DNA from 4 places in the Streptomyces clavifer genome. Region 2 is predicted to be linked to each of the others. Evidence: riboswitches for the same ligand, from Rfam matches in the RefSeq annotation. Region 2 holds a riboswitch; each other region holds the start of a gene.
What was found. A riboswitch is a leader RNA that binds a small molecule or an ion and turns the genes downstream of it on or off. The one in region 2 is predicted to bind cyclic di-AMP.
Positions count from the first base shown of each region.

Region 1 (5,377 bases), 1.6 Mb from region 2:
AACCGCCTGGTCCGCCGCGACCGTACGGCGGTGGCCGCGGGATTCGGGCTGCTCAGGCTCTCCGGAGCCCCCTCCCTGGGCTGGCTGGACGTCAAGACGTCCGGTGGCGTCGAGGTGCCGCAGATCGAGGCGGCCGTCGACGAGGAGCTCGCCCGGTTCGCCGCGGAGGGCCCGACGCCCGAGGAAATGGAACGGGCGCAGGCCCAGTTGGAGCGCGAGTGGCTGGACCGGCTCGGTACGGTCTCGGGCCGCGCCGACGAACTGTGCCGGTACGCGGTCCTGTTCGGTGACCCGCAGCTCGCCCTGACCGCGGTGCGGAGGGTGCTCGACGTCACCGCCCAGGAGGTCCAGGAGGCCGCCCGGGCGCACCTGCGTCCCGACAACCGGGCCGTCCTGGTCTACGAGCCGGTCGAGCCGGCCGACGAGACGGACGGCACCGACGCGCACGAGGGGGCCGACAAGTGACCGACGCCGCCGTGACTGGAGTAGCCATGCAGTACCACCCGCAGCCGACCGCAGGCGAGGCCAGGCCCTGGGCCTTTCCCGCACCCGAGCGGGGAGCCCTGCCCAACGGCCTGACCGTGCTGCGGTGCCACCGCCCCGGCCAGCAGGTCGTCGCCGTGGAGATCTTCCTGGACGCGCCCCTGGACGCCGAGCCCGAGGGCCTGGACGGCGTGGCCACGATCATGGCGCGTGCGCTGTCCGAGGGTACGGACAAGCGCTCCGCGGAGGAGTTCGCCGCCGAGCTGGAGCGCTGCGGCGCCACCCTCGACGCGTCCGCCGACCACCCGGGGGTCCGTGTCTCCCTGGAGGTCCCGGTCTCCCGGCTCGCCAAGGCGCTCGGCCTGGTCGCCGAGGCGCTGCGGGCGCCCGCCTTCTCCGAGAGCGAGGTGGAGCGCCTGGTCGGCAACCGTCTCGACGAGATCCCGCACGAGCAGGCCAACCCGGCCCGCCGCGCCGCCAAGCAGCTCTCCAAGGAGCTCTTCCCCACGACGGCGCGCATGTCGCGCCCGCGTCAGGGAACCGAGGAGACGGTGCGCCGGATCGACGCGGCGGCCGTGCGCGCGTTCTACGACGCCCACATCCGCCCGTCCACCGCGACGGCCGTGATCGTCGGTGACCTCACCGGGGTCGACCTGGACGCGCTGCTGGCCGACACGGTCGGCGACTGGTCGGGCAACGCCGGGGTGTCCCGCCCGGTACCGCCGATCACCGCGGACGACACCGGCCGCGTGGTCGTCGTCGACCGCCCCGGGGCCGTGCAGACCCAACTGCTGATCGGCCGCATCGGCGCCGACCGGCACGACAGCGTCTGGCCCGCCCAGGTCCTCGGCACGTACTGCCTGGGAGGCACGCTCACCTCCCGACTGGACCGCGTGCTGCGGGAGGAGAAGGGCTACACCTACGGGGTCCGCGCCTTCGGGCAGGTCCTGCGCTCCACGGCACCCGGATCCTCCTCCGGGGCGACCGGTGCCGCGATGCTCGCCATCAGCGGTTCCGTGGACACGGAGTCCACCGGGCCCGCGCTGGAAGACCTCTGGAAGGTCCTGCGCACACTGGCGGCCGAAGGGCTCACGGACGCCGAGCGCGAGACGGCGGTGCAGAACCTCGTGGGTGTGGCTCCGCTGAAGTTCGAGACGGCGGCCTCCGTCGCAGGGACCCTGGCCGACCAGGTGGAGCAGCACCTCCCGGACGACTACCAGGCCCAGCTCTACGCCCGCCTGGCCGAGACCGGCACGGTGGAGGCGACCGCAGCGGTGGTCAACGCCTTCCCGGTCGACCGTCTGGTCACCGTCCTCGTCGGGGACGCCGCCCAGATCGCGGAGCCCGTCAGGGCGCTGGGTATCGGAGAGGTGTCGGTCGTCAGCGGCTGACGTGTCAGGGCGGTACGGACCCCGGCGAGAGCGTTCTCGCCGGGGTCCTCCCTTTTGCCCCCTTTGGGGGGAGAGTTGCGGTATGCCCTGTGGGATGTGCGACAAAAGACCTGATCCGTTTGGCGCCGGAAAGGCGCCCGGCCTAGCGTCGGCCCGGCTGTCCGCCAGACATATGCCGCGTCCGCGGCGCCGGACAGCCATCGCCGAGTCCCCGTCAGGCGCGAGCCTGGGGAGCCGGGGACCCACGAAGTCCCTGGGGTGAATCGGACGCCTGCGCCCTCGCACGGGGTGGAGGGGCCCGTAGGAGACCTTCCTGCTCCGAACCCGTCAGCTAACCCGGTAGGCGAGAAGGAAGGAAAGGATCAGCCCCTCCATGGCGTTCACCCGAGCCACCGGGAAGCACCGTGCCCCGAGCCGTCTGACGCGCAGGAGCGCTCAGGTCGCCGGCATCGCGGCCCTGGCCACCACCGGTGTCATCGGCGGTGTGTCCTCCCCGGCCCTCGCCGCGGACTCCGAGGCCCTCACCGCGGGCAGTACCGGCCTGACCCAGGCCGTCGCGATCGACTCCACGCTCGCCGACCAGATCGCCGCCCAGGCGAAGGCCCAGCAGCACCAGGCCGACCTCGCCGCCAAGGCCGAAGCGAAGGCTAAGGCGGAAGCCAAGGCCAGGGCGAAGGCCGAGGCCGAGGCGAAGCGCAAGGCCGAAGCCCGCGCCAAGGAGGCCCGTGAGGCCGAGGCGCGCGCCGCCCGCGCCGCCGAGCGCGCCCGGCTGAACGCCTTCCACCTCCCGGTCGCCGGCTCCCAGGTGACCACCGGCTACAAGTCCGGCGGCGCCCTCTGGTCCTCCGGCAGCCACTCGGGCGTGGACTTCCGGGCCGCATCCGGCAGTTCCGTCGTCGCGGTCGGCGCCGGCACGGTCGTCGAGGCGGGCTGGGGCGGTGCGTACGGCAACAACATCGTGCTCCGGATGGCGGACGGCACGTACACCCAGTACGGCCACCTGTCCTCGATGGGGGTCTCGGTCGGCCAGAGCGTCACGTCGGGCCAGCAGATCGGCCTCTCCGGTTCGACCGGCAACTCCACCGGACCCCACCTGCACTTCGAGGCGAGGACCACGCCGGAGTACGGCTCCGACATGGACCCCGTCGCCTACCTCCGCGCCCACGGAGTCCAGGTCTGACCCGCCTCGCACGACTCCGCTGACGACGAAGGCCCCGGCACCGCCGGGGCCTTCGTCGTGCTGCCGGAGAAGGTACGGGCCGAAGCTGAGCAGAAGTGCTTTCAGGACAGAAGATATGCATGGATTCCGCTCCGCCTTCGGAAATTCTGGCTGATTGCAATAGAGTCACAGAACAGGCGTCGATCGGCCGCGTTGCGCGGGGATTAAGGCGGAGGTTCGGACATGCGCATTCCTGCGCATTCGGTATGCACGGCAATCCGTGACGACATCGTCTCCGGTGTCTTCGAGCGTGGCAGCCGCCTCACCGAGGAGGTGCTCGCGCGTCGCTACGGCGTCTCCCGCGTCCCGGTGCGCGAGGCGCTGCGCACCCTGGAGTCCGAGGGGTTCGTCGTCACCCGTCGGCACGCGGGGGCGTGCGTCGCCGAGCCCACCGAACAGGAGGCCGCCGACCTGCTGGAGATACGGATGCTCCTGGAGCCCCTCGGTGCCGCCCGGGCCGCGCAGCGACGCACGGAGGCACACCTCAAGGTGCTCCGAGGCCTGGTCAGGCTGGGGCAGGAGAGGGTGCGCCGCGGCGAGGGGGAGGACCTGCGCTCTCTCGGTGGCTGGTTCCACGAGACGCTGGCCCAGGCTTCGGGAAGCCCCGCGCTCATCGCGCTGCTCACCCAGCTCCGGCACAAGATCGCCTGGATGTACGCGGTCGAGCAGCCGGCCCGGCCCGCCGACTCCTGGGCCGAGCACGGTGCTCTCGTGGACGCGGTGGCGCGTGGTGACGCGGAGCGGGCCAGGGCGCTCGCCACCCTGCACACCGAGCGTGCCACGGCCGCACACCGGCTGCGCCGCACGGACCGCCCCGGGCACGCGGCGGATCCGCCCCGGGTGAGGACTTCGCAACACGCCGTAAACATCGCGGGCGTCCGTCATTAACAATTGCGCCGTATACAAAGAAGGTAATTAACGCAGGGCTTTCTTTATGCTGCCGTAATTCCGGTCGGCGTGCGATCTTCCCGCCCCGTTCCGGAAACAGAAAAGCCGCGGCTCCCCGAGGGGTGCCGCGGCTTCGCCGCAGAAATCGATCCGGTGCGGGCCGGTCGGATCAGACGGTCTCCGGGAGCTCGTCGAGCCCCTCGGCGACCAGCTTCGCCAGACGGTCCAGGGCGACTTCGGAGTCGTCCGCCTCGGACGCGAGCACGATCTCCTCGCCACCCTGCGCGCCCAGGCCGAGCACCGCGAGCATCGACGCGGCGTTCACCGGGGTGCCGTCGGCCCTGGAGATCGTCACCGGGACGCCGGAGGCCGTGGCGGCACGGACGAAGATGGAAGCGGGGCGGGCGTGCAGGCCCTCGGCCCAACCGACGTTGACGCGGCGCTCAGCCATGGTTCTGCCCTTCACGTATCAATAGGTTGTCTAGACCAGTCTCTCATGCAGTGCGCACTGCTGTGCCCGGGCTCCGGCCTGCGGGCCACCGCCGCGCCGGCTCCCTCAGCGTGCCCGCGCACCGAACCCTCCGCTACCGGTGCGGCGGGCCGTAGGCTTTGCCCATGGAGCCCACGCCGGAGCAGAGTCCGCATCATGCGTACCCCGATCACTGGGAGGCGGACGTGGTGCTCCGCGACGGCGGCACCGCGCGCATCAGGCCCATCACCACGGACGACGCCGACCGGCTGGTCAGCTTCTACGAGCAGGTGTCCGACGAGTCGAAGTACTACCGCTTCTTCGCCCCGTATCCGCGTCTCTCCGCGAAGGACGTGCACCGCTTCACCCATCACGACTACGTCGACCGGGTGGGTCTGGCCGTCACCATCGGCGGGGAGTTCATCGCCACCGTCCGCTACGACCGGATCAACGAGCAGGGCAGGCCCGCCTCCGCCCCCGCCGACGAGGCGGAGGTCGCCTTCCTCGTCCAGGACGCCCACCAGGGCCGCGGGGTGGCCTCGGCCCTCCTCGAACACATCGCGGCAGTCGCCCGCGAGCGGGGCATCCGCCGCTTCGCCGCCGAAGTGCTGCCCGCGAACAACAAGATGATCAAGGTGTTCCGCGATGCCGGGTACACCCAGCACCGGAGCTTCGAGGACGGGTCCGTCCACCTGACGCTCGACCTGGAACCGACCGCCGAGTCGCTCGCCGTGCAGCGCGGCCGTGAGCAGCGGGCCGAGTCGCGCTCCGTGCAGCGGCTGCTGGCTCCCGGCTCCGTCGCCGTCATCGGCACCGGGCGTGCACCCGGCGGCGTGGGCCGCACCGTGCTGCGCAATCTGCTCGGCTCCGGCTTCACCGGACGCGCGTACGCCGTGAACCGGTCGTTCGCCGCCGGCACGGCCGCGG
Region 1 is NZ_CP107793.1:5,645,800-5,651,176, forward strand. Features, by position in the region: gene OG927_RS24775 (M16 family metallopeptidase) at 1-465, shown strand, start outside; gene OG927_RS24780 (M16 family metallopeptidase) at 492-1,874, shown strand; cyclic di-AMP (ydaO/yuaA leader) riboswitch at 2,066-2,234, shown strand; gene OG927_RS24785 (M23 family metallopeptidase) at 2,248-3,054, shown strand; gene OG927_RS24790 (GntR family transcriptional regulator) at 3,277-3,981, shown strand; gene OG927_RS24795 (HPr family phosphocarrier protein) at 4,151-4,432, opposite strand; gene OG927_RS24800 (bifunctional acetate--CoA ligase family protein/GNAT family N-acetyltransferase) at 4,597-5,377, shown strand, end outside.
Region 1: another riboswitch for cyclic di-AMP. It lies ahead of OG927_RS24785 (M23 family metallopeptidase); the one in region 2 lies ahead of OG927_RS17410 (M23 family metallopeptidase).

Region 2 (5,377 bases):
ATCCATGCGGTGGATGCCGGCCCGCCCCCGGGGCGCGAGTGGCTACGCCGGAAAGTGGTCGAGGCGCCCTCCGCGATGCCGTAGAGTTGCAATCACAACGACGCGGGGTGGAGCAGCTCGGTAGCTCGCTGGGCTCATAACCCAGAGGTCGCAGGTTCAAATCCTGTCCCCGCTACTGAAAGACAGAGGCCCGAATCCTTTCGAGGATTCGGGCCTCTGTCGTATGCGCGCACCGCCGCGCCCGTGCTCCCGCTTGACCTTGACGCAACGTAAAGATCTAGCGTTTCCGGCATGGAGTGGTCCATCCAGGAAATCGCCAGGGAAGCCGGCACGACGAGCCGAACGCTGCGGCACTACGGAGACCTCGGTCTTCTCGCGCCGAGCCGTACGGGCGCCAACGGCTACCGCTACTACGACCAGGGCGCCCTCGTCCGACTGCAGCGCATCCTGCTGCTGCGTGAGCTGGGGCTGCCGCTGCCCGCCATCAAGGACGTACTGGAGGGGCAGCGGGACACCTCCGCGGCGCTGCGGACCCATCTGCTCCTGCTGGAGCAGGAGCAGATGCGCATCGGGCGGCAGATCGCGTCGGTGCGGACCACTCTCCACAGGACCGAGGAGGGAGAAGAGCTGATGGCCGGGGAAGTGTTCGACGGTTTCGACCACACGGTGTACGAGCGGGAGGTCACCGAGCGCTGGGGCCGGGAGGCGTACGCGGAGGGCGACCGGTGGTGGCGCGGGCTGAGCCGCGAGGAACGTGCCGACTTCCAGGGTGTGCACGACGCGATCGCCCGGGACTACGGAGCGGCCAGGGAGGCCGGTCTGGACGCCGGCGGCGAGGCGGTGCAGCACATCGCAGGGCGCCACTGCGCCTGGCTCGCGGGCACGACGACGGTCACCCGGTCGTACGTCACCGGCCTCGCCGGGATGTATGTCGCGGATCCGCGCTTCGGGAAGAACTACGATCGGTACGGAGACGGCACCGCCGTCTTCGTACGGGATGCACTGACGATCTACGCGCAGCACCGGCTCACCGACTGACCTCCGGGGGGCGGGGCTCCGGCGCGCTCCCCCCTTCGGCCGACGACGCGCCGTCGCACGGCGCGGCTCCGGCCGGCCCGGGTGGATCGCGGTACCGTCCGCAGCCGTGAGCGGACCGGGCAGGAGTGCACAGGTGGGGAAGCGGGACAGTCGGCGGGGCGGAGCCGGCGAGGGCGTCGGGGCCCGGCGGTTCGTGCGTGCGCTGCCCACCCTGATGATCGGGGTCGGGATCGTCTTCGACCTCGTGACCCCGACCGCCGTCACGGCCGTTCCGCTCTTCGCGGCGGCCCCACTGATCGCCGCCCCGTTCTTCTCGCTGGCGAGCACCGTCCGTACGGGGGTGGCCGCGACCCTCGCCGTCCTCGCGATCCGGCTCTCGGACGGCCTGATCACCAAGGTCGTACCGCTCACCGATCTGCTCACCCTGATCACCGTCTCCGCACTCGCCCTGGTCATCAACGGTGTCGTACGCCGCAGCAACGAGCAGCTCGCCTCGGCCCGGGCCGTCGCGGAGACCGCGATGCGCGCGGTGCTGCCGACACCGGACGACCGGATCGGCGGACTGCTGGTCGCGGCGCGGTACGAGGCCGCGCAGGCGGACGAGTTCGTCGGCGGCGACCTGTTCGCCGTCGCGGACACCCCGCACGGCGTGCGGCTGGTCGTCGGGGACGTGCGGGGCAAGGGGCTGGACGCCGTGGAGGCGGTGGCCGTGGTGATCGGTGCCTTCCGTGAGGCGGCCGAGCAGGAGCTGTCGCTGGAGGGCGTGGCACAGCGGCTGGAGCGGGCGCTGGCGCGGGAGGGGAGCCGACGCGGCGGGCTCGACTCCATGGAGGGGTTCGTCACCGTCGTGCTCGCCGAGATCCCCGTGGGCGCGGGTGCGGTGCGGATCGTGAACCGCGGTCACCCCGAGCCGATCCTGCTGCACGCCGACGGGGCGCTGGAGGTGCTGGCGCCGACCGCACCCGCGCTGCCGATCGGGATGGACCTGGGGGTGTGGCCGGACCGGTCGGACGAGTGGGAGCTGCCGGCGGGGGCCACGCTCCTGGCGTTCACGGACGGCCTCTCCGAGGCGCGGGACGCGGACGGGGTCTTCTACGATCCGGCCGCCCGGCTGCGCGGCCGGATCTTCCCGGGACCCGAGGAGCTGCTCTCCGCGCTCACCGACGACGTACGGCTGCACACCGGTGGACGCGCGACGGACGACCTGGCGCTGCTCGCGGTGGGCCGGCCCGCGCGGGGGCAGCCGCAGCGGCGCACGACGGTGAAGATCGTGGGGAGGGGCAGTGAATGACCCTTTACCACCGTCCGTAGTCGAAAGGTACCGCTCCGCATAACATTTGACTAACCGTCAGAAATTCGTGTCCGGAGTGGGAATACTCAACTCGACCGTTTACGACCGTTTTCCACCCTGAAGTCCCGGCCAGAGTGCTGAACGATCAATCGGAACAGCTTGGAATCGGGCCCCGGTGTCTATTAACGTTCGATAACGCAGCGCGGTTGTCCCAGTCGTCGCCAGAGGCGACACCGTGCGCGAGCGCCGAATTCCGCAAGGGAACCGGGGAACCACCTACATGGGGTGAATCGGGCACCTGTGTCTCGTGAGAGACGAAGGGGCCCGTAGGAGACCTTCCTGCTCCGAACCCGTCAGCTAACCCGGTAGGCGAGAAGGAAGGAAAGGAGTGCGCCCACGTGGCGTCCAATCAGCCTGCCCCCGAGGCCCCGTCACCCTTCAGGACCGGCATGGCCGGTGACGAGGAGCGGACGTGGGAGGAATGGAATCCCACCGAGGAGTCCATCCGTCCCGTGCGCGGCAGGCACCGCGTAGCCAAGCAGCGCGGTCTCGCCCGTAGCTCCACCGTCCTCGGCGTCGGCGTCATCGCGGCCGTCGGCGCGGGTGGCATGGCCACGGCGCAGAGCAAACCGCCGGTCTCCATCTCCCTTCCCGATTCCATCGCGGACAGTCTTCCCGACGCCAAGTCCCTTCCCGGCGTGAGCGCTTTCATGTCCGGCGGCTCCGAAGCGGACACCGGGACGACCACCCAGGCCGCCCCGCTCACCACCGCCGGCATCACGTCCGCCGAGGCCGAGCAGGGTGCCACCGACGCCGGTGAGGCGCTGCGCGCCCGCATCCTCCAGCAGGCCGAGCAGCAGCAGGCCGGAGCCGCGGCCGAGGCCAGGGCCGCCGAGGAGAAGGCCGCCGCCGAGCAGGCCGCTGCGCAGGCCACGAAGCAGCAGAGCAACGCCGAGGTCGAGGCCGCCGCGAAGAAGAAGGCGGCGGAGAAGAAGGCCGCGGAGAAGGCTGAGGCCGAGCGCCTCGCCAAGCTCGCCGCCAGCTACGCCGTCCCGACGTCCTCCTACACGATCACCTCGACCTTCGGCCAGGCCGGTTCGCTGTGGTCCTCCGGCTACCACACCGGGCTGGACTTCGCGGCTCCGACCGGCACCCCGGTCAAGGCCGTGCACAGCGGCACGGTGAAGTCGGCCGGCTACTCCGGTTCGTACGGCTACCGCACGGTCCTGGTGCTCGACGACGGCACGGAGATCTGGTACTGCCACCAGTCCTCGATGGACGTCACCGCCGGCCAGAAGGTCAGCACGGGCGACACCATCGGCCGTGTGGGCGCCACCGGGAACGTCACCGGCCCCCACCTCCACCTGGAGATCCACACCCCGGACGGCACGGGCGTCGACCCGTTGAGCTGGCTCCGCGGCAAGGGCCTGACGATCTGAGCCCCGCGCCCCACGGCGCACCCGCACCCCGGCGGCCCTGACGCACACCCCCCGACGTCAGGGCCGTCGGCCTGCGGCACGCGGGCCCGCCCGGGGTGCGGAGCGGCTCGGCGGAATAGCGTCCTCCGTGGACCGGTTGGCCCCGGGGATGCGGAATAGCGTCCTCCGCAGACCGGTTGGCCCCGGGTATGACGAGTCTGCGCCCGCTCGGTTCTTCGAGCCTCCAGGTATTCCCCCTCGCCCTCGGCGGCAACGTCTTCGGCTGGACGGCGGACGAGGACCAATCCTTCGCCGTCCTCGACGCGTACGCCGCGGTGGGCGGCAACTTCATCGACACCGCCGACGCCTACTCCTCCTGGGCCCCGGGCAACGAGGGCGGTGAGTCGGAGACGATCATCGGCAGGTGGATGGCGGCCCGCGCCAACCGCGACGACATCGTCGTCGCCACCAAGGCCGGCGCCCACCCCGCGTACAAGGGACTCTCCGCCGCCACCGTCAAGGCTGCCGCCGAGGCGTCGCTGCGCCGGCTCGGCACCGACCACATCGACCTCTTCTACACGCACTTCGACGACGAGAGCGTCCCCGTCGAGGAGATCGTCACCGCGCTCGACCACCTGGTGAAGGCGGGCACCGTGCGGGAGATCGCCGCCTCCAACATCAGCCCCGCGCGACTCCGAGCCTCCCTGGACTTCTCCGAGCGCGAGGGGCTGGCCCGCTACACCGCCCTGCAGCCCCGCTACAACCTCGTCTCGCGCGACACCTACGAGGGCGCGCTCCTGGACACGGCCGCCGGCGCGGGGCTCGCAGCCGTTCCCTATTCCGGCCTCGCCTCGGGTTTCCTCACCGGCAAGTACCGGCCGGGCACGGAGGTCGACAGCGTGCGGGCCGGGAGCGCGGGCCGGCATCTGGAATCGGAGCGCGGCGGCACGGTGCTCGCGGCGCTCGACAAGGTCGCCCGGGAGCACGACGCGGAGATCGCCACGGTCGCACTGGCATGGCTGGCCGCCCGGCCGACCGTCGCCGCACCGATCGCCTCCGCCCGTACGGTCGGACAGCTGCCCGCGCTGGTGGCCCTGGCCGACCTGAGGCTGACCGAGGAGCAGCTGGCGGAGCTCACCGACGCGTCCGCCTGACACCGGGGAGCGCTGCGGCTGCCCAGGGAGACGCCGATGTGGCTTCACCCCGGCGGTAAGGGCCCGGTGTTGACGCCGGCGGACTGCCCGGGTGGTGGCGGACTGCCCGGGTGGTGGCGGCACCGTGGTGACGCCGGTCCGCTACCCGGGCGGTACCGGCCCGTGGCCCGTGCCCGGCTGCCGCGCGACCGGCTGGAGATACGGGTTGTAGCCGCCGTAGTGCCGGTGCGGCGCGGGGACCTGGTGCTGCGGATACGGCGCGCCGTGCGGCCGGCGGGGGTACGGCGGCGGCACGCGGTGGGCGCGGGCGCGTCCCGTCGCACGGGCCGCGTACGTCAGGGCCGGCCCGGCGATGTCCCGGCGCTGCCACAGGTGGTGCAGCAGCTCCTGCTCCCGGTGGGCGAAGTCCGGGCCGGCCCCGTCGCGGCGGGCCCGGTGGCGCAGTACGGCCAGCGAGGTCGCGAACGACTCGTACT
Region 2 is NZ_CP107793.1:4,018,063-4,023,439, forward strand. Features, by position in the region: tRNA gene OG927_RS17395 (tRNA-Met) at 102-175, shown strand; gene OG927_RS17400 (MerR family transcriptional regulator) at 292-1,038, shown strand; gene OG927_RS17405 (PP2C family protein-serine/threonine phosphatase) at 1,172-2,329, shown strand; cyclic di-AMP (ydaO/yuaA leader) riboswitch at 2,564-2,716, shown strand; gene OG927_RS17410 (M23 family metallopeptidase) at 2,728-3,768, shown strand; gene OG927_RS17415 (aldo/keto reductase) at 3,957-4,901, shown strand; gene OG927_RS17420 (PrsW family intramembrane metalloprotease) at 5,043-5,377, opposite strand, start outside.

Region 3 (5,377 bases), 2.7 Mb from region 2:
CTCCAGCAGCTTCCCGTCGCCGGCGGGCCGGACGGTCACGCATCCCGCGAACCGGCCGCCGGCGATCACGAGGGACGTGTGCCGGGTGGAGAACGAGTCCCGCAGCCGCTGCCGCACGCGGTGCTCGTCGTAGCGTCCGAGGCGCTCGAGGTCCGCGCGCATGACGACGGCCCGCAGCTCCGCGACCGCCTCGACGTCATCGGCCCGTGCGGCGCGCAGCTCCCACTCCGGTACTCCCGGCGGACCGGTCCGTTCCGAGGCGGCCGCCGCCGGGAGCCGGGCGGTCGTCCGGGAACTCACAGCGGCAGCAGGTCGGGGCGCTTGGCTTCGACGTGGTCGCCGGAGGACTCGCCGCGCAGGCGTCGTCCGATCCACGGGACCAGGTACTCACGTGCCCAGTGGATGTCGTCGCGCCGCACTTCGAGCGTCCCGCGCTGGGCCTGCGGCGGCCACATCTGGTCGGGGTCGGCCGGCACGTCGAGTCCCAGGACCTGGGCGGCGCGCAGCGCGACCCGGGTGTGGCCCTCGGGCGAGAGATGCAGCCGGTCGTTGTCCCAGGCGCGCCTGTCCTGCACGGACCGCAGCGACCACAGGTCCAGGACCGGGCAGTCGTAGCGGTCGGCGATGGAGCGGACATGGGCGGTGTACGTGGCGATCTTGCCGCGCAGGTGACGGAGCACCGGCACATGCCGCGTGTCGAAGCCGGTGGTGACCATGACGGTGCCGACGGACTGCGTCAGATCGGCGACCGCGCGCTCGAAGCGTTCGGCCACGTCGTCCGGATCGGAGCCGGGCCGGATGATGTCGTTGCCGCCCGCGCAGAAGGTCACCAGATCCGGTGCCAGTTCCCTGGCGCGGGGGACCTGTTCCTCGACTATCTGGTCGAGGAGCCGTCCGCGTACGGCGAGGTTGGCGTACCGGAAGTTCCCGTGCGGGCCTTCGGGGACCCCGGGAACCAGGAGCTGGTCCGCGAGGAGAACCGCGAAGCGGTCCGCCCAGCCGAGGAGCCGCCCATCCGGACCCAGGTCCCCGACACCCTCGGTAAAACTGTCGCCGATCGCCGCGTACGACCCGATGATGCCTCGTTGTGTGTTTCTCGAATCGTCTGCCACAAGTGCATATCCTGCACCTTTGAATGTGACCTACGCGACCGTAATGGGGGGTTGACGGGTGGTGAGAAAGACCACCCGGTCAGGTTTTGGTAAAGCCGGAATAAGAAGAGGGGCGGTGCGCCGCCGCGCACCGCCCCTCTTCCCGGCGAACTGTCGAACTTTCGGGCCGACCGACGGCCGTGTCCCATGGAGGCCTTCACATGAAGACGCCCACATCGGGATGCTCATATCGAGACGTCACCCGAGGGCTTTCAGCTGGAGAGCCTCGCGGGAAGACGCCCGCCCGGAGACGCCCCTCAGATGGAGACGCCGTGCGCGCGCAGGTAGGCGACCGGGTCGACGTCCGAGCCGTAGCTCGGGCCGGTGCGGACCTCGAAGTGGAGGTGCGGGCCGGTGGAGTTGCCGGTGGAGCCGGAGAGGCCGATCTGCTGGCCGCCGGTGACGGTCTGGCCGGCGGAGACGTCGAGCGACGACAGGTGGGCGTACTGGGAGTACATCCCGTCGCTGTGCTGGATGACGACCTCGTTGCCGTACGAACCGCTCCAGCCGGCCGAGACCACGGTGCCCGGGCCGATGGACCGGACGCTCGTGCCGGAGGCGGCCTGGAAGTCGGAGCCCGTGTGGTAGCCGCTGGACCAGCTGGCGCCGGAGGCGCGGTACTGGGTGGTGACGTTGGCGTCGGCGACCGGGGAGGTCCAGCCGGAGCTGTTGCTCTCGGAAGCGGCGGAGGAGTCGGACGCGTTGGTGGCCGTCGTCTTCTTCTCGACCGGAGCGGCCGCCTCGGGGGTGGCCTCCGCCTTCGAGGGGGCGGCCTCGGACGGCGCGGCCTTGGGCGCGGACTGCACCGCCGGGCCGGACGCCTTGGCGCCGAGGGTCAGCTTCATGCCCGGGAGGATCAGGCTCGGGTTGTCGCCGACGACGTCCCGGTTGTCCTTGTACAGCTTCTCCCAGCCGCCCTTGAGCTTCTGGTCGGCCGCGATCTTCGACAGGTAGTCGCCCGAGACCACGGAGTAGGTCTTGGGCGCGCTCTGCTTCTTCGCCACCGAGGCGGCGGGCGCGCTGTGCGCCGCAGCCGCGGCCGCCGGCTTGGCGGCGGGAGCGGCCTGCTCCGCCGCGTGCGCACCGGTGGCGCCGATCAGCGGAAGGGCGAGAACGGCGCCGCCGGTCCCTGCGGCGAGGACGCCACGGGAGATCGGGCCGGTCTTCGTACGACGGTGCTTACCCTTTGCGGGCATGGGGATGTCCTCTCCGGCGCCTGCGAGGTGAGCTGTCGGGTTCGGGCTGGAGATGCCCGGCCGCGCTGGACGCGACTTGACCCCGAGCCGTCCCGGATCCCTCCGGTCGGCGGCTTGCCTGGTTCCCCCGCTCCTGCCACACGTAGGTCGGTGCGGATTCCGGGCGGCGGCAGGATTAGGCGTTCCGTCCGGATTGACCGTGACCGTAGGCGAGCCGGGACGCCGGGAACAAGCCGCCGGTTGCGGACCGGAATCCGCCCCTCCTTTCCCGTCCGGAATTCCGGTCACACTCCGTGGATTACGGATCTTGGCTTTCCGCGCGGCGTCCGGAATACCCGCCCGTGGTTCCGCCACACACCGTCACGGATATGATCCCGCTCACCTGCCGCCGCCCATCTCCCGCACAAGCGGGGCATGTTCTGCTAAATACACCAATACGGACATGGCGCGATTTCTCTTCCTTTCGGACCGGGCCGAAAACGGGGCGAAGACCGAGACGGTTGCCCGATGAATCCATGTCGTATCGTCGCGAGCGTGCCCTCGTCGGCGAGAGGCGCCGACGCCAGACACTTCAGGAGTCCTTGTGACGCAGCTGCCAGAGGTTCCGCCGACCGACACCGAGCTGACCGGTGTCCGCAACTTCCGCGACGTGGGCGGGCTCCCGACCGTGGACGGCCGGAAGGTGCGGCACGGGCGCCTCTACCGCAGCGGGCACCTGGCGCACGCCACCGAGGCCGATGCCGCGTTCCTCGCCGGCCTCGGGCTGCACACGGTCTTCGACTTCCGCAACGCGGCGGACCACAAGCTCGACGGCCTCGACGTGGAGCTGCCCGGCGTCCGCAACGTCAGCATCCCGCTCTCCGACCCCGCCGACGGCGCCGAGTTCTGGCGGCTCGTGCGTGACGGGAACATCCAGCAACTGCGCTCGATCCTCGCCGACGGCAGGGGCAGCGACCGCATGATCGCCTCGTACCGGTCCATCATCACGGACCGCACGGCCGAGCACAGCAGGGTGCTGCACGCGCTGGCCGAGGACAGCGTTCCCGCGCTGATGCACTGCGCGGCGGGCAAGGACCGGGCCGGCCTGTCGATCGCGGTCTCGCTGCTGGCGGTCGGGGTCGAGAAGGAGGCCATCGAGGCCGACTACCTGAAGTCCAACGACGCGCACCGCCGCTACAAGGTGCGGCGCAGCGACACCTCGTCGGCGGGGATGTCCGACGAGGTGATGGAGCTGCTCAATCCGCTCTTCGGCGCGCACCCCGACTACCTCGCCGCCGCGTTCACCGCGATCGAGGAGACCTGGGGCGGCACGGAGCGCTACCTCACCGAGGGCCTGAAGCTGACGCCCGCCACCCGCGAGCGTCTGCGCGAGCGCCTCGTCGAGGACGCGTAGGGCCGAGGCGCCGGCGAGCCGGCCCCACCTCCACCGTGAGCGGCAGACCCTCCCCCGCCACGTCCGGCGGGTCAGCTCTTGCCCGCCACGGTGAACAGGACGTAGAGGAACGCCGCGATGACGTGCCCGGCCACCAGGTACGCGAAGAGCCGGATGACCACACCGCGGGGCATCTTCCGCTCCTGCGTGTCCGTGCCTTTCTGCCTGCGGGGCGTGAGCGGGTCGTAGTCTGCTGAATCGGACATGACAGTCCTCTCTTTCGACCGCTCGGGCCGAGGGGAACGAAGGATCTGAGGGGTATCGGGACGGGCGGGGTTCACACCCGGTGGACCTCGCCGCCCAGGCACAGCTCGGCTGCGGGACTCTGCAGCAGTGTGTGGACGAAGAGCAGCCGCACGCCTCCCCGGTCGAGGGCGGCGATCCGGTGCGGGGTGAGCGAGTCGAAGTGCGCGCTGTCACCGGGCCCGAGGTCGTGCACGGTCTCCCCCAGGGTCACCCGCAACCGCCCGTCGAGGACGTACAGCCATTCCTCGCCGGGATGGACGCGTACGAGATCACTCTGTGCCCCGTACGGGACGCTGACGCGCAGCGCCTGCATGGCACGGCCCGAGGCGCCGGCCTGGTGGTACAGCCAGCCGTCGGCCTCGGCACCGCCGAAGCCTCCGCCTGACCCTTCGAAGGGGGCCACTCCGGGGCGGGAGATCGCCCCTCCGCCGACGGCACCGCCGCGGACGATCGCGTCACGTTCGGGCGGCATCTCCCCGAGGAGTGCGGAGACCGTCGTACCGTAGATGCGGGCGAGTCCGAGCAGCATGGGGAGCGAGGGCTGCCTTCGGCCCGTCTCGAGCCGGGAGAGGTGGGCCGGGGAGAGCCCCGCCCGCCCGGCGGCGGTCTCCAGGGTGAGGCCCCGGTCGCGACGCAGGTCACGCAGGCGCGGCGCGACCCCCGGCAGATCGTCGGCCACCCCTCCTTCGGGAGGTTTCATACATTCATTGAGCCAGGATCTTTCCTCTCGGGCAAATTTCTTACCTCAGAGGCAAGAGCTCAGCGGTTGGCCACCGCCTGCTTCACCAAGGTCCTGCCGAAGTCCCACATCAGCCCGCCCCCGTCGTGCGCGTCGTCCATGACCGCGCTGAAAGCGGTCACGAAGCGGTCCACCTCCCGCTCCCCGATGACCAGCGGCGGAATCAGCTTGATCACCTCCAGGTGGTCTCCGGACACCTGCGTGAGGATGCGGTGTCTCTGCAGCAGCGGGACCACGACCATCTGTGCGAAGAGGCCCTTCCGCGCCGCCTGCAGCATGGTCCAGCGGCTGCGGAGCTTCAGCGAGGAGGGCCGGCCGAACTCGATGCCGATCATCAGCCCCCGCCCCCGGACCTCGTGCAGCAGCTCGTAGCGGCCGACGAGTGCCGCGAGCCGCTCCCGCAGGAGATCACCGGTGCGGCGGGCGTTCGCGACGGTCTCCTCGTCCTCCATCACGGCGAGCACCGCGAGCCCGGCCGCCATGGCCTGGGCGTTCGATCCGAAGCTCGCGGAGTGGACGAGGACCCGGTCCATGGAGGAGTAGACGCGCTTGAAGATCCAGTCCTTGCCGAGCGTCGCCCCGACCGGCACGTAACCGCCGGACAGCGCCTTGG
Region 3 is NZ_CP107793.1:6,714,923-6,720,299, reverse strand. Features, by position in the region: gene OG927_RS29235 (GNAT family N-acetyltransferase) at 1-219, opposite strand, end outside; gene OG927_RS29230 (SGNH/GDSL hydrolase family protein) at 297-1,112, opposite strand; gene OG927_RS29225 (M23 family metallopeptidase) at 1,409-2,347, opposite strand; cyclic di-AMP (ydaO/yuaA leader) riboswitch at 2,352-2,506, opposite strand; gene OG927_RS29220 (tyrosine-protein phosphatase) at 2,931-3,740, shown strand; gene OG927_RS29215 (DUF6126 family protein) at 3,812-3,985, opposite strand; gene OG927_RS29210 (helix-turn-helix domain-containing protein) at 4,057-4,725, opposite strand; gene OG927_RS29205 (aspartate aminotransferase family protein) at 4,785-5,377, opposite strand, start outside.
Region 3: another riboswitch for cyclic di-AMP. It lies ahead of OG927_RS29225 (M23 family metallopeptidase); the one in region 2 lies ahead of OG927_RS17410 (M23 family metallopeptidase).

Region 4 (5,377 bases), 910 kb from region 2:
CACGCCCGGATCGCGCAGGAGGACCCGGACGAGCCGTTCTCCGTGGACGACGTCGCGGCCACGATCGTGGAGAAGCTGATCCACCGTCACCCGCATGTGTTCGGCGACGAGACCGCCGAGACCCCGGAGGACGTCCACGCGCACTGGCTGCGCACCAAGGCGATCGAGAAGCAGCGCGACTCGGTCACCGACGGGGTACCGCTGGGCCAGCCGGGCCTCGCCCTCGCGGCGAAGCTCGGCAGCCGCGCCCGTCAGGCGGGACTGGACGTGGCGCTCCCCGCGGGCGACTCCATCGGCTATCAGCTGCTGGCCCTCGCCGTACGCGCGGAGCAGGACGGGACCGACCCGGAGGCCGCCCTGCGGGCCGCCGCCCGCACGTACCGGGACGCGATCCGGGCGGCGGAGGGCCACCCGGCCGCTCCGGATAACGTTGAGGGGTGAACGACAGCCCCGCCGGCACCCCCGCACCCGAAGCCCCCAAGGACAGCACCCCCGCCCCCGGAGAGCCCCCGCAGGGCGCCTCCGGGGACGTCGCGCCCGTATGCCCCGAGTCCGCGGCCCCCGCCGGGCCCGCGGACGCCGGGCCCGAGCTCTTCACCTGGGAGTTCGCCACCGACCCGTACCCCGCCTACGCCTGGCTCCGGGAGCACAGCCCCGTGCACCGCACCACGCTGCCCAGTGGCGTCGAGGCATGGCTGGTGACCCGGTACGCGGACGCCCGGCAGGCGCTCGCCGACACCCGGCTCTCCAAGAACCCGGCGCACCACGCCGGACCGGCGAGCGCCAAGGGGAAGACGGGTATCCCGGGGGAGCGCAAGGCGGAGCTGATGACGCACCTGCTGAACATCGATCCGCCGGACCACACCCGGCTGCGCCGGCTCGTCTCCAAGGCGTTCACCCCGCGCCGGGTAGCCGAGTTCGCGCCGCGTGTGCAGGAGCTGACGGACCGCCTCATCGACGCCTTCATCGAGGAGGGAAAGGCCGACCTCATCCATGACTTCGCCTTCCCCCTGCCCATCTACGCGATCTGCGACCTGCTGGGGGTGCCTCCCGAGGACCAGGACGACTTCCGGGACTGGGCCGGGATGATGATCCGGCACGGCGGCGGGCCGCGCGGCGGAGTGGCCCGGTCGGTCAAGAAGATGCGCGGCTACCTCGCCGAACTCATCCACCGCAAGAGGGAGAATCCCGGCGACGACCTCATCTCGGGACTCATCCGGGCGAGCGACCACGGCGAGCACCTCACCGAGAACGAGGCCGCCGCGATGGCCTTCATCCTGCTCTTCGCCGGATTCGAGACCACGGTCAACCTCATCGGCAACGGGACGTACGCCCTGCTGCGCAATCCGGAACAGCGGATGCGGCTGGAGCGCTCGCTGGCGGCGGGCGAGACGGACCTGCTGGCCACGGGCATCGAGGAGTTGCTGCGCCACGACGGCCCGGTGGAGATGGCGACGTGGCGCTACGCCACCGAACCCGTGACGCTGGGAGGGCGGCACATCGCGGTCGGCGATCCCGTTCTCGTGGTGCTGGCGGCCGCCGACCGGGACCCGGAACGCTTCCACGATGCGGACACCCTGGACCTTGCACGGAGTGACAATCAGCACCTCGGATACGGGCACGGAATCCACTACTGCCTGGGTGCGCCGCTGGCCCGGCTGGAGGGTCAGGCGGCACTGGCCACACTGCTGAGACGCCTCCCCGACCTGCGGCTCGCTGCGGAACCTGCCGATTTGCGCTGGCGGGGCGGGCTCATCATGCGCGGACTGCGCACTCTTCCCGTGGAGTTCGAACCCGGACATCCGTCCGAAAAAAGTGACACTCTGTCAACTCTGTGACTTTTACGTGATCTCCGCTGCATCGACTTGTGACACACGTTCGAGTACGGCTAGGTTCACCGTTCGACTTACCCGTCACACGTCAGTCACACGGAAGGCAATCCCATGGGCTCCGCGAATGGCAGACACCGCCGCCCTCGTCAGGCACCCGCGATCGTCGTCGCCGCAGGCGTGACGGGATCGGCGATCGCCATCCCGTTGCTCGGCGCGACCGGCGCGCACGCCGCAGAAGCCTCGACCTGGGACCGGGTCGCCGAGTGCGAGAGCGGTGGCATGTGGAGTGCCGACCTCGGCAACGGCTACTACGGCGGCCTGCAGTTCTCGCAGGACGACTGGTCGGCCTACGGCGGTACGGCGTACGCCGCGCGCGCCGACCTCGCGAGCCGTTCGCAGCAGATATCGGTCGCCGAGAAGGTGCTGGACGACAAGGGCCCGCAGGCGTGGCCCAGCTGTGCGGTGATCTCCGGGCTCGCGCTGGACGGCACGCTGCCGGGCGTCGACCCGGGCGGCGACCCGTCCGCCGACCCCACGGCCACGGAGGCCCCGTCGGACGCCGCCTCGACCGAAACGCCGGACAAGGCGGACGAGAAGGGCAAGAGCGACAAGAAGGGCAAGTCCGGCAAGGGTGACGCCTCCACCGGGTCCGCCGCGTCCGAGTCCTCGTCACCCTCCGCCACCCCGTCCCCCGAGGCGTCCGAGGCGGCGGGGACCTCCGAGCGCGGTGGCGAGACCGGCGGGAAGCACCGGGGCGCACCGGCCCCCGAGGCGAGCACCGGGACGGACCTGAGGGGCGAGCGCGAGGCCGGCCGGCACGCCTCGCGCGGCGACTCCGAGGCCCGCGAGGGTGCGGCGGCGGTCGCGGACGGGACCTACACCGTCCGTGAGGGCGACAACCTCTGGGCGATCGCCGACGAGCAGAAGCTGCCCGGCGGCTGGAGCGGCCTCTACGAGGCCAACAAGGCGGAGCTGGGCTCCGACCCGGATCTGATCCTGCCCGGCCAGAGTCTCGACCTGGCCCCGAAGGCGGACGCGGACACCGCCGCGGCGGACGAGGAGTCCGGCGCCGAGGCTGCAGTCGCCAACTGATCAAAAGCGGGAAAACACCCCGAAATCAGGGGTAGTTCAGAGGCCTATGTCCACTTATGCGTAAGTGAGACATGGGTCTCTTTGCTTGAACTGGCGCGCCTCGCCCGCCCACTCGGCCCGCATCGCCTCCGACCTGCGGAAACGGTGCCACCCTCGGAGGTGGTAAGCGCTGATTGCCAGTTATGTCCATCTTTGAATGTAGGCGTTGCGTGTGTTTACGGTCGGAACCGCTCGCACCGCGGGCACCTTCGACCGTCACGCCGAATCCTGCCGTCGGCCGAAGGGGACAGACGCGTAAAGCGCCGTAGGCAGGAGCGGGGGACCCAGGTAAGTGCCGGACCCGGCCGTCGGAAGACGGGCGAGGGCCGGCTGGGGGTGAAGTCGTCCGCCAGTGCGGGTGACCGGGCAACTCACAGGCCCGAACCCGACAGCTCACCTCGTAGGCGTCGGTGAGGAGAACCATGCTGCTTTCGAGCAAGGGCAAGCACCGCCGCCCGTCCAAGGCCGTCCGCATCGCCACCCTGGCCGGCGTCACCGGCGCGGCCGTGGCCGTTCCGCTGATGGGTGCCACCGGTGCCTCCGCCGCCTCCGTCGCGACCTGGGACGCCGTCGCGCAGTGCGAGTCCGGCGGCAACTGGTCCATCAACACCGGCAACGGCTACTACGGCGGCCTGCAGTTCTCGCAGTCCAGCTGGGCGGCCGCAGGTGGTACCCAGTACGCCGCCCGTGCCGACCTGGCCAGCAAGGCCCAGCAGATAGCCACCGCCGAGAAGCTCCTCGACCTGCAGGGCCCGGGCGCCTGGGCCTGCGCCGGTGCCGGCGGTCTGACCAACGACGGTGTGGACCCGGGCGTCGACACGGGCTCCGCGAAGAGCGAGGCCGAGCCGAAGGCGGCCCAGCCGGAGCGCAAGGCCGAGCAGCCCGCCAGCCGCAGCGAGACGCGCACGGCCCCCAAGGCCGAGAAGACCGTCACCACCCCGACCGGCGACAAGGTCAAGAAGGGTGACGGCGAGTACAAGGTGAAGGCCGGCGACACCCTCAGCACGATCGCCGGGGCGAAGGACGTCAAGGGCGGCTGGCAGAAGCTGTTCAAGCTGAACGACGACATCGTCGAGAACGCCGACCTGATCTTCCCGGGTCAGCAGCTCCACCTGAAGTAACCGGGATCTGTCCTCCCGGCGGTGTTCCCGGCCCGGCGCGCGCACCCGGTGCGCGCCCGGGCCGGGGGCGTTTTCGGGGCGCCCGGCGGTGGTGTTCGTTCAACTTTTGTAGTTACTTGCCAGTAAATTTCTGAAGCTTTGCCCGTAATGCGGGCTCTTGGGTCCTTTTTCGTCCCAGGGGACGGGCGGTCGGCCGACGCAGCGGGCCGGGCCGGTTAGGCTCGTGTCGCAAGGCCACAGTGACCCTGCACAACCAGTGTCATATCCCAGAAGGAGATGCCTCGTGCCGTCCATCGACGTCGTCGTAGCCAGGGAAATCCTCGACTCCCGGGGCAACCCCACGGTCGAGGTCGAGGTTGGCCTCGACGACGGCAGCACGGGACGTGCTGCTGTTCCGTCCGGCGCCTCCACCGGCGCGTTCGAGGCCATTGAGCTTCGCGACGGCGACCCCAACCGTTACCACGGCAAGGGCGTCGAGAAGGCCGTCCTCGCTGTGATCGAGCAGATCGGCCCGGAGCTCGTCGGCTACGACGCCACCGAGCAGCGCCTCATCGACCAGGCGATGTTCGACCTCGACGCGACCGAGAACAAGGGCTCGCTCGGCGCCAACGCCATCCTCGGTGTCTCGCTGGCCGTGGCCCACGCCGCGTCCGAGGCCTCCGACCTCCCGCTGTTCCGCTACCTCGGCGGCCCGAACGCGCACCTGCTGCCCGTTCCGATGATGAACATCCTGAACGGCGGCTCGCACGCCGACTCCAACGTGGACATCCAGGAGTTCATGATCGCGCCGATCGGCGCCGAGTCGTTCTCCGAGGCCCTGCGCTGGGGTGCGGAGATCTACCACACGCTCAAGAAGGTCCTGAAGACCAAGGGCCTGTCCACCGGTCTCGGCGACGAGGGCGGCTTCGCCCCGAACCTCGAGTCCAACCGCGCCGCCCTGGACCTCATCATCGAGGCCATCAAGGAGGCCGGCTACGTCCCGGGCCGCGACATCGCGCTCGCGCTCGACGTCGCCGCGTCCGAGTTCTACAAGGACGGCGCCTACGAGTTCGAGGGCAAGTCCCGCTCGGCCGCCGAGATGACCGAGTACTACGAGGAGCTCGTCTCCGCGTACCCGCTGGTCTCCATCGAGGACCCGCTGTACGAGGACGACTGGGCCGGCTGGAAGGTCATCACCGACAAGCTCGGCGCCAAGGTGCAGATCGTCGGCGACGACCTCTTCGTCACCAACCCCGAGCGCCTCGCCCGGGGCATCGAGGAGGGCTCGGCCAACGCCCTGCTCGTCAAGGTCAA
Region 4 is NZ_CP107793.1:3,111,372-3,116,748, reverse strand. Features, by position in the region: gene OG927_RS13355 (nucleoside triphosphate pyrophosphohydrolase) at 1-441, shown strand, start outside; gene OG927_RS13350 (cytochrome P450 family protein) at 438-1,838, shown strand; gene OG927_RS13345 (transglycosylase family protein) at 1,944-2,924, shown strand; cyclic di-AMP (ydaO/yuaA leader) riboswitch at 3,215-3,385, shown strand; gene OG927_RS13340 (LysM peptidoglycan-binding domain-containing protein) at 3,386-4,084, shown strand; gene eno (phosphopyruvate hydratase) at 4,368-5,377, shown strand, end outside.
Region 4: another riboswitch for cyclic di-AMP. It lies ahead of OG927_RS13340 (LysM peptidoglycan-binding domain-containing protein); the one in region 2 lies ahead of OG927_RS17410 (M23 family metallopeptidase).